2 regions of the Streptomyces sp. NPDC033177 genome follow, and region 1 is predicted to be linked to the other one. Evidence: riboswitches for the same ligand, from Rfam matches in the RefSeq annotation. Region 1 holds a riboswitch; the other holds the start of a gene.
What was found. A riboswitch is a leader RNA that binds a small molecule or an ion and turns the genes downstream of it on or off. The one in region 1 is predicted to bind cobalamin.

Region 1 (4,432 bases):
AGGAGCCCGAGGGCAGCTCCGTCCTCACCTCGCGTGCCGCCGCGACCAGGTTCTCCAGGGATGCCTTGGTCTCGGGCCAGCCTCGGGTCTTGAGGCCGCAGTCCGGGTTCACCCACAGGCGGTCGGCGGGGATGGCCTCAAGTCCCTTGCGCAGCAGGGCTGCCGCCTCCTCGGTGCTCGGCACGCGGGGGGAGTGGATGTCGTAGACGCCGGGCCCCGCCTCACGCGGGTAGCCGTGCTCGGCCAGTTCGCGTGCCACCTGCATGTGTGAGCGGGCCGCCTCCAGGCTGATGACGTCGGCGTCGAGGTCGTCGATGGCCTGGACGATGTCACCGAACTCGGCGTAGCACATGTGCGTATGGATCTGCGTGTCCGGTCGCACGCCGCTGGTGGTGAGGCGGAAGGATTCCGTGGCCCACTCCAGGTACGCGGCGTGCTCGGCGGCGCGCAGCGGCAGCGTCTCGCGCAGCGCGGGCTCGTCCACCTGGATGACCGAAGTGCCCGCGGCCTCCAGGTCGTCGACCTCGTCGCGCAGGGCCAGGGCGACCTGGCGCGCGGTGTCGCCAAGGGGCTGGTCGTCGCGGACGAAGGACCAGGCCAGCATGGTGACAGGGCCCGTGAGCATCCCCTTCACGGGACGGTCCGTGAGGGAGTTGGCGTACGACGTCCAGCGCACCGTCATCGGCTCGGGCCGTGAGATGTCGCCCGCGAGGACCGGCGGGCGTACGTAGCGGGTGCCGTACGACTGGACCCAGCCGTGCTGTGTGGCGAGATAGCCGGTGAGCTGTTCGGCGAAGTACTGCACCATGTCGTTGCGTTCGGGCTCGCCGTGCACCAGGACGTCGATGCCCGCCTTCTCCTGGAAGGCGAGGACGTCGCGGATCTCGGAGCGGATGCGTTCCTCGTAGCCGTCCGTGTCGATGCGGCCCGCGCGCAAGTCGGCGCGTGCGGTGCGCAGTTCGGTGGTCTGCGGGAACGAACCAATGGTCGTCGTGGGCAGTTGTGGCAGGCCGAGTCGGGATCGCTGGGCCGCCGCGCGCTCCGGATAGGCGTGGACGCGGCGGGCGTCGGCTTCCGTGACGGCGGCGGCACGGGAGCGTACCGCCGGGTCGTGGGTGAGGGTCGAACCCGAGCGGGACGCCAGGCCGGCGCGGTTGGCGGCCAGTTCGGCCGTGACGGTGTCCGTCCCCTGGGCCAGGGCGCGCGCCAGCGTGGCGATCTCGGTGGCCTTCTGATGGGCGAAGGCCAGCCAGCGGGCCACCTGCGGGTCGATGTCCCGTTCGGCACCGGCGTCCAGCGGGACGTGCAGCAGGGAGCAGGACGCGGAGACGTCGACCCGGTCGGCGAGACCGAGGAGCGTGCCCAGGGTGGAGAGGGACTTCTCCAGGTCGTTGATCCAGATGTTGCGGCCGTTGACGACACCCGCGACAAGGCGCTTGCCGGGCAGTCCGCCGACGGCGGCGAGGTCCTGCAACTGGCCGGCGGCGGCTTCCGTGAAGTCCAGGGCGAGCCCCTCGACCGGCGCCTTGGCCAGCACGGGCAGCGCCTCGCCGAGCCTGCCGAAGTAAGAGGCGACGAGGAGCCGCGGACGATCGGTGAGGGCGCCCAGGTCGCGGTAAGCGCGAGCGGCGGCGTTGAGCTCCGCCGGGCTGCGGTCCTGGACCAGGGCGGGCTCGTCGAGCTGCACCCATTCGGCGCCCGCGGCGCGCAGGTCGGCGAGGACTTCCGCGTAGACGGGCAGCAGCCGGTCGAGGAGTGTGAGCGGCTCGAAGTCGGCGGCCACGCCGGGCGCGGGCTTGGCGAGCAGCAGATAGGTCACCGGGCCGACAAGGACCGGGCGTGCGGCGAGGCCGAGCGCGACGGCCTCCTTGAGCTCGGCCACCTGCTTGGCGGAGTCGGCGGCGAAGACGGTGTCGGGGCCCAACTCCGGCACCAAGTAGTGGTAGTTGGTGTCAAACCACTTGGTCATCTCCAGCGGCGCCACGTCCTGGGTGCCGCGGGCCATCGCGAAGTAGCCGTCGAGGGGGTCGGTGTCGACGGCCTCGCGGTGCCGCAGGGGGATGGCGCCGACCATGACGCTGGTGTCCAGGACATGGTCGTAGTACGAGAAGTCGCCGGTCGGCACTTCGTGGATGCCGGCTTCGGTCAGGTGCCGCCAGGTGGACCGGCGCAGGTGCGCCGCGGTCTCCCGCAGGGCGTCGGCGCTGACGCGGCCCTTCCAATAGCCCTCGACGGACTTTTTCAGTTCCCGGTCGGGGCCCTGGCGGGGGTAGCCGTACACGGTGGCCCGTGCTGCCGCGGCTGCGGACTTCGCTGTCACGGAAATCTCCTTCGCGAGATGACTCCTGAGAATCCCGGGGACGGGACACGGACGCGAAGGGATGACGGACCGGGCGGACGGACACGCGCCGGTCGCGCGGTGCTCCACCTGATCTGTACGCCGACCCGCCCACGAGGTCACCGGGATGTCCGCACATGAGGGATCACGTACGGGCAACGGGCAGGTCTTCGGACTCGCGGGCACATCTGCCGAGGCAGACACCTACTGGCCGTCGCTTCCCGGATCCCTGAGGGATCCAGTGCGTATGACGGCGGTCGTTCCCACTCACCGCTGCGGGGCAGTCCCGGATTCCCACCGGGTTCCCTCTTGCGACGCCGCTGCCTGGCGGACAGGGCGAACCAGCTGCACGGATCAGGCTAGAGGGTGGTCGGCCTCTTGGGCAGTACTGATCACATTCCGGACCGTGAGGTGAGACACGGTCTTATTGCACATGGATTGCAACTACAATTCTCTTGCGGAAAGTACGGAAGACCTGTACGTGAAGGAGACGCCGGTGGCCGCGGGGCGCATTGTGCTGGGAATCGAGTCGTCGTGTGACGAGACCGGGGCGGGGATCGTCTCGGAGGGGCGGCTGCTCGCCCATGTGGTCGCGTCGAGCATGGACGAGCACGCCCGGTTCGGCGGTGTGGTCCCCGAGATCGCCGCCCGAGCGCATCTGCACTCCTTCACCCCGGTCGTCCGGCACGCCCTAGACCAGGCGGACCTGGAGCTGTCCGACATCGACGCGGTGGCCGTCACCACGGGCCCCGGCCTGGCGGGTGCGTTGCAGGTCGGCCTCGCGGGAGCGAAGACCCTGGCCCACGCGCTCGACGTCCCGTTGTACGGGGTGCACCACCTGGCCGGTCACGTCGCCGCCGACACGCTGGAGCACGGCCCGCTGCCCGAGCCCTGCGTGGTGCTCATCGTCTCCGGCGGGCACACGTCCCTGCTGCTCGTCCGGGACCTGGCCCGCGATCGGATCGTGCACCTGGGGGACACCCTGGACGACGCGGCCGGCGAGTGCTTCGACAAGGTCGCCCGGGTCTTCGGCCTGCCGTATCCGGGCGGCCCCGCCATCGACCGCGCGGCCCGGGACGGCGACCCGCGCGCGGTGGCCTTCCCCCGCCCGCTCACCGGGCCGAAGGACGCGCCGTACGCGTTCTCCTTCTCCGGCCTCAAGACCGCCGCCGCCCGATGGGCCGAAGGGCACGCAGGCCGTCAACTGCCGGTGGCCGACGGTGCGGCCTCGCTCCAGGAGGCCGTCGCGGACGTCCTGACCCGCAAGGCGCTCGCCGCCTGCCGGGATCACGGGGTCACGACCCTCGTCGTGGTCGGCGGGGTCGCCGCGAACTCGCGGGTGCGGTCGCTCGCGGAGGAGCGGTGCGCGGCAGCCGGCGTGCGACTGCGCGTTCCCCCGATGACCTTGTGCACCGACAACGGCGCGATGATCGCCGCCGTCGGCGACCTGCTCGTACGCGCCGGGGCCGAGCCCGCGCCCCTGGACGTGTCGATCGATCCGTCCGCCCCGCTGGAGTACGCGGCCCTGCAGCCGGGAGCGGACCCGGCGAAGACCGCCCGATGACGGCGGCCGTCCGCGTTCTGTGCGCTGAGCAACTGCTCGCGCACACCGACGCCTTGCGCACGGTCTACGGCGAAGCCTTCGGCCCGCCGCCCTGGCACGAGGACGAGGAGAGGGCGGCGCAGTTCCTGGTCCGGCTCGGCGACGACGTGCGGCGTCCCGGCTTCACCGCGGCGATCGCCCTGAAGGGGTCGGACATCGCCGGATTCACCACCGGGTGGACCACTCCCGCCCCCTTTCCCGCCGATCGCTGCTATCCGCAGGCGGCCGCCGGACTCGGGGCCGAGCGCGCCCTGATGTGGCTGAGCGGGGCGCGTGAGATAGACGAACTCGCCGTACGCCCCGGGGCGCAGGGGACCGGGATCGGGACGGCCCTGCTCGGGGCGGTGGCCGCGGGTGCCCCCGACGGCCGTGCCTGGCTGCTCACTTCGGTCCGGTCGGCGCAGGCCATGGCTTTCTACGATCGCCAGGGCTGGACCCAGCGACCCACCCCGCACCCGACGGCAAAGGCGTCGTCGTCTTCCTCGGGCCCC
Region 2 (4,432 bases), on a different contig from region 1:
CCACGCGGTGCGGTAGAGCTCGCGCACCTCGGCGGGGATCCAGCTGAAGCCCTGCACGGAGCCGCTGGACTCGCGCAACGCCTCGCGGGTCTGTGCGTCCCAGACGCCGAGCCGTTTCAGCTCCTGGACCAAGTAGGCGTTGACCTGGAGGAACTCGCCGCTCAGCGTCTCGCGCTTGAAGAGGTTGGAGACCTGCGGCTCGATGCACTCGTACACGCCCGCGATGGACGCGATCGTGGCGGTCGGCGCGATGGCGAGCAGGAGCGAGTTGCGCATGCCGGTCACGGCGATACGTTCCCGCAGCGCGGCCCAGCGCTCCGGCCAGGTCAGCTCGACGCCGTAGTGGTCGGGGTGCAGGACGCCGCGCGCGGTGCGGGTCTTCTCCCAGGCGGGCAGGGGCCCGTTGCGCTCGGCGAGGTCGGCGGACGCCTCGTACGCGGCGAGCATGATGCGCTCGGCGATGCGCGTCGAGAGGGCACGCGCGGCGGGGGAGTCGAAGGGCAGCTTCAGCTGGAAGAAGACGTCTTGCAGGCCCATCGCGCCGAGGCCCACCGGACGCCAGCGGGCGTTGGACTTCCCGGCCTGCTCGGTCGGGTAGAAGTTGATGTCGACCACGCGGTCGAGGAAGGTGACGGCGGTACGGACGGTCTCGTCGAGCCGCTGCCAGTCGATGTCACCGGCGGCCGTGTCCACGAACGCGCCGAGGTTCACCGAGCCGAGGTTGCAGACGGCCGTCTCGCCGTCGTCCGTGACCTCCAGGATCTCCGTGCAGAGGTTGGAGGAGTGGACGGTGTGGCCGGGCTCCGCCGTCTGGTTGGCGGTGCGGTTGGCGGCGTCCTTGAACGTCATCCAGCCGTTGCCGGTCTGCGCCAGGGTGCGCATCATGCGGCCGTACAGCTCGCGGGCCGGGATGGTCTTGCGGGCGAGCCCGGCGGCCTCGGCCGTGCGGTAGGCGGCGTCGAACTCATCACCCCACAGGTCGACGAGCTCCGGGACATCAGCCGGGGAGAACAGCGACCAGTCCTGGTCGGCGGCGACCCGGCGCATGAACTCGTCCGGGATCCAGTGCGCGAGGTTGAGGTTGTGCGTGCGGCGCGCGTCCTCGCCGGTGTTGTCGCGCAGCTCCAGGAACTCCTCGATGTCGGAGTGCCACGTCTCCAGGTAGACCGCGGCGGCGCCCTTGCGACGGCCGCCCTGGTTCACGGCGGCGACGGAGGCGTCCAGGGTCTTCAGGAACGGCACGATGCCGTTGGAGTGCCCGTTCGTGCCGCGGATCAGCGAACCGCGGGCGCGGATGCGGGAGTACGAGAGGCCGATGCCGCCCGCGTGCTTGGAGAGGCGCGCGACCTGGTGGTAGCGGCCGTAGATGGAGTCCAGCTCGTCCAGCGGGGAGTCGAGGAGGTAGCAGGAGGACATCTGCGGGTGCCGGGTGCCGGAGTTGAAGAGCGTCGGCGATGACGGCAGGTAGTCCAGGCGGCTCATCAGGCGGTACAGGGCGGCGACTTCGTCCACCGAGCGCGCGGAGCCGTCCTCTGCGAGGCCGCTCGCGACGCGCAGCATGAAGTGCTGCGGGGTCTCGATGACGTGCCGGGTGATCGGGTGGCGCAGGAGATAGCGGCTGTGCAGGGTGCGCAGGCCGAAGTATCCGAAGCGGAAGTCGGCGCCGTCCGCCAGTGCCGCCTCCACGAGGCCGTCCAGACGCTCGGCGTGGTCGGTGACGAACGTGGCGGTGCGGTCCGCGATCAGGCCCTCGCGGTGCCCGATGGCGACCGAGTCGGAGAAGCTGCGCACGCCCTGCGACGCGGCCTCGTCACGGATGCTGAGGCTGAGGAGCCTGGCCGCCAGCTGCGAGTACGTCGGGTCCTCGGAGATGAGGCCGGCCGCGGCCTCGGTCGCCAGCTCCCGCAGCTCCGCCAGATCCGCCCTGGCCGAGCGGCCCCGCAGCGCGGCTGCGGCGACCCGGCCGGGGTCGGCGTCGGGGAGGTCGGCGGTGAGGTCGGTCAGGGTACGCAGCAGCGCGGTTCCTGGGCCGTCGGCGGTCTGCTGACCGTCGGTGGTCTGCGCTGACGCAGGTTCGGCTGGCGCGATGGTCACGGAGCACTCCCTCGCTCGGCTCGGAGCCTTGGGGAGGGGTGAGTGAACACACGGGGGCCGGCCCCTGGGCAGGGCTGCGCTCCGCGTCCACCAGCCCATTCCACGAGGCCCGGACGTCGTCGGCACCCGGACCGGTCGGAACGGGCACACTGTCGACAGGTCTTCGGACTTGCGAGCGCGACAAATGCGCACTCATACACCGTTGCGGGACAGTTCCGGACTTGCACCGGATTCCCCTGCGGCGACAGCGAGCACGAGCATACATCTTGTGCTGGCTCTGAGCGGCAGCCCCATATCTTGTGTCGGCACGTGTATCCCCTAGGGTGGCGGTCGAACTGATGGGCGTCCAGGGGGAGGTGCCGTGCGAGGGCGGGGAGCGGGCTGTGCCGCGGTGTTGCTGATGCTGCTCGCCGGGTGCGGGGACGCCGGCGAGGAGGCGAGGACGAAGCCTACGCGGACCCCGGGGCCGGCCGCGGCGGCCGGTGTCGACGGTGACGCGGATCCCCGCAAGGTCTTCACGGACGCCGAGCTGAAGGCCGCGCTGCTGCCCGCGAAGACGGTCGGTGCGCGGGCCGAGACGGTCAACGCCACCACGGGGTCGTTCAACCAGCACTACGGGGGCGGTGACTGGGGCACCTGCGAGCCCGGCAGGAAGGCCCGCGAAGAGCTGTTCGCCATGCGCGGGGCGAGCGCAGGCCACTCGATCCGCCCCTTCCCCGGGGCGATGGCCGACGAGGGGGACCCCTTCGTCTCCCAGAGCCTGGTCTCGATGCCGGCCGGGCAGGCGGGGCGCCACGTCGCGCTGCGCCGCGATCTTCACGAGGCATGCCCCCGGGTCACCGTCGACACCGACGCGGCCCCGGTGGTGGAGCAGCACACGGTGGAGGAGCTGCCGGACCTGGGCGACGAGGCGATCCTGGAGACCACGCGGACCGAGGGCGGCGACGACCACGGCGGTGAAACCCCGTACTACAAGGCCGAGGTGCGGGTCGGTGGGGTGCTCGTGCTGGTGGACGCGGGCCCCGACAAGGACCTGACGATCACCTCGGCGGCCCGGGCGGTGGAACGGGTCCGCACGGAGCTCTACACGGCCCCGTGAGGCCGTACGTGAGCGCGGGCCGCCGGAGGAATCCGACGACCCGCGCTCACCTGCGTACGAAGAACCTCAGTGCCCGCCCGGCGCTCCCGCCGTGGCCGGCGGCAGCTCCTCCACGACGCCGGGGTCGCCCGCGTCCGCCGTGTAGTCGCCGGGAGACGTCTCGTCGATCCCGTCAGGGGCCTTCATGGCGCGCAGGACGAAGGTCATGACCACGGTGACCACCACGTTCAGGACGAACGCCGTGAGGCCGATGTAGCCGATCTCGCCGATGCCGGGGATCTCGTCGGACGAGCCGCCGAAGTGCTTCTGCGTGGGCGAGGCGACACCGTACGCGGCAGCCGTGCCGTAGACCATGCCGACTGCCCAGCCCGCGAGCAGCGCCCAGCGGTGGAACCACCGCGTGAACAGGCCGCCGACGAGCGCGGGCATGGTCTGCAGGATCCAGATGCCGCCCAGGAGCTGGAAGTTGATCGCGACTGTCTTGTCCATGGTGAGGACGAAGGCGAGCGCGCCGACCTTCACCAGGAGCGAGACCAGCTTGGAGACCTTGGTCTCCTGCGCGGGTGTCGCGTCCGGCTTGATGAAGTCCTTGTAGATGTTCCTGGTGAACAGGTTCGCTGCCGCGATGGACATGATGGCGGCCGGGACGAGCGCGCCGATGCCGATCGCCGCGAACGCGACGCCGGTGAACCAGTCGGGGAACATGTTCTCGAACAGCTGCGGGATCGCCAGCTGGCCGTTCTCCACCTTGACCCCGGCCGCGATCGCCATGAAGCCGAGCAGCGCGAGCAGCCCCAGCATCAGCGAGTAGAGCGGCAGGATCGTGGTGTTGCGGCGGATCACGTTGCGGCTCTTGGAGGAGAGCGTCGCCGTGATCGAGTGCGGGTACATGAACAGCGCGAGCGCGGAGCCGAGCGCCAGCGTGGCGTACGTCCACTGTCCGGCCTCGCCCGGCGCGAGACCCGCGACGGGCTTGCCCGCGGCCTCGTTCGCCGACGAGAACTTGTCGCCGGCCGCCTGGAAGATCTCGTCGAAGCCGCCGAGCTTGATCGGGATGTAGATGATCGCGACGGCGATGACGAGATAGATCAGGCCGTCCTTCACGAACGCGATCAGCGCGGGCGCGCGCAGGCCCGAGGAGTACGTGTACGCGGCGAGCACCGCGAACGCGATCAGGAGCGGCAGGTCCTTGATGAACCAATTCGTGTCCGGGCCGCCGCCGACGCCCATCACGTCGAG

Region 2: it holds a riboswitch for cobalamin, as region 1 does, so the genes downstream of both, ACZ5U5_RS35530 (ribonucleoside-diphosphate reductase subunit alpha) here and metE (5-methyltetrahydropteroyltriglutamate--homocysteine S-methyltransferase) in region 1, are expected to answer to the same signal.

The regions. Positions count from the first base shown of each region.
Region 1 covers NZ_JBVIPS010000003.1:282,024-286,455, forward strand. Annotated here, with positions in the region: gene metE (5-methyltetrahydropteroyltriglutamate--homocysteine S-methyltransferase) at 1-2,320, opposite strand, end outside; cobalamin riboswitch at 2,483-2,699, opposite strand; gene tsaD (tRNA (adenosine(37)-N6)-threonylcarbamoyltransferase complex transferase subunit TsaD) at 2,835-3,902, shown strand; partial or broken gene ACZ5U5_RS12395 (GNAT family N-acetyltransferase) at 3,899-4,432, shown strand, end outside.
Region 2 covers NZ_JBVIPS010000012.1:179,541-183,972, forward strand. Annotated here, with positions in the region: gene ACZ5U5_RS35530 (ribonucleoside-diphosphate reductase subunit alpha) at 1-2,094, opposite strand, end outside; cobalamin riboswitch at 2,232-2,355, opposite strand; gene ACZ5U5_RS35535 (hypothetical protein) at 2,456-3,193, shown strand; gene mctP (monocarboxylate uptake permease MctP) at 3,260-4,432, opposite strand, start outside.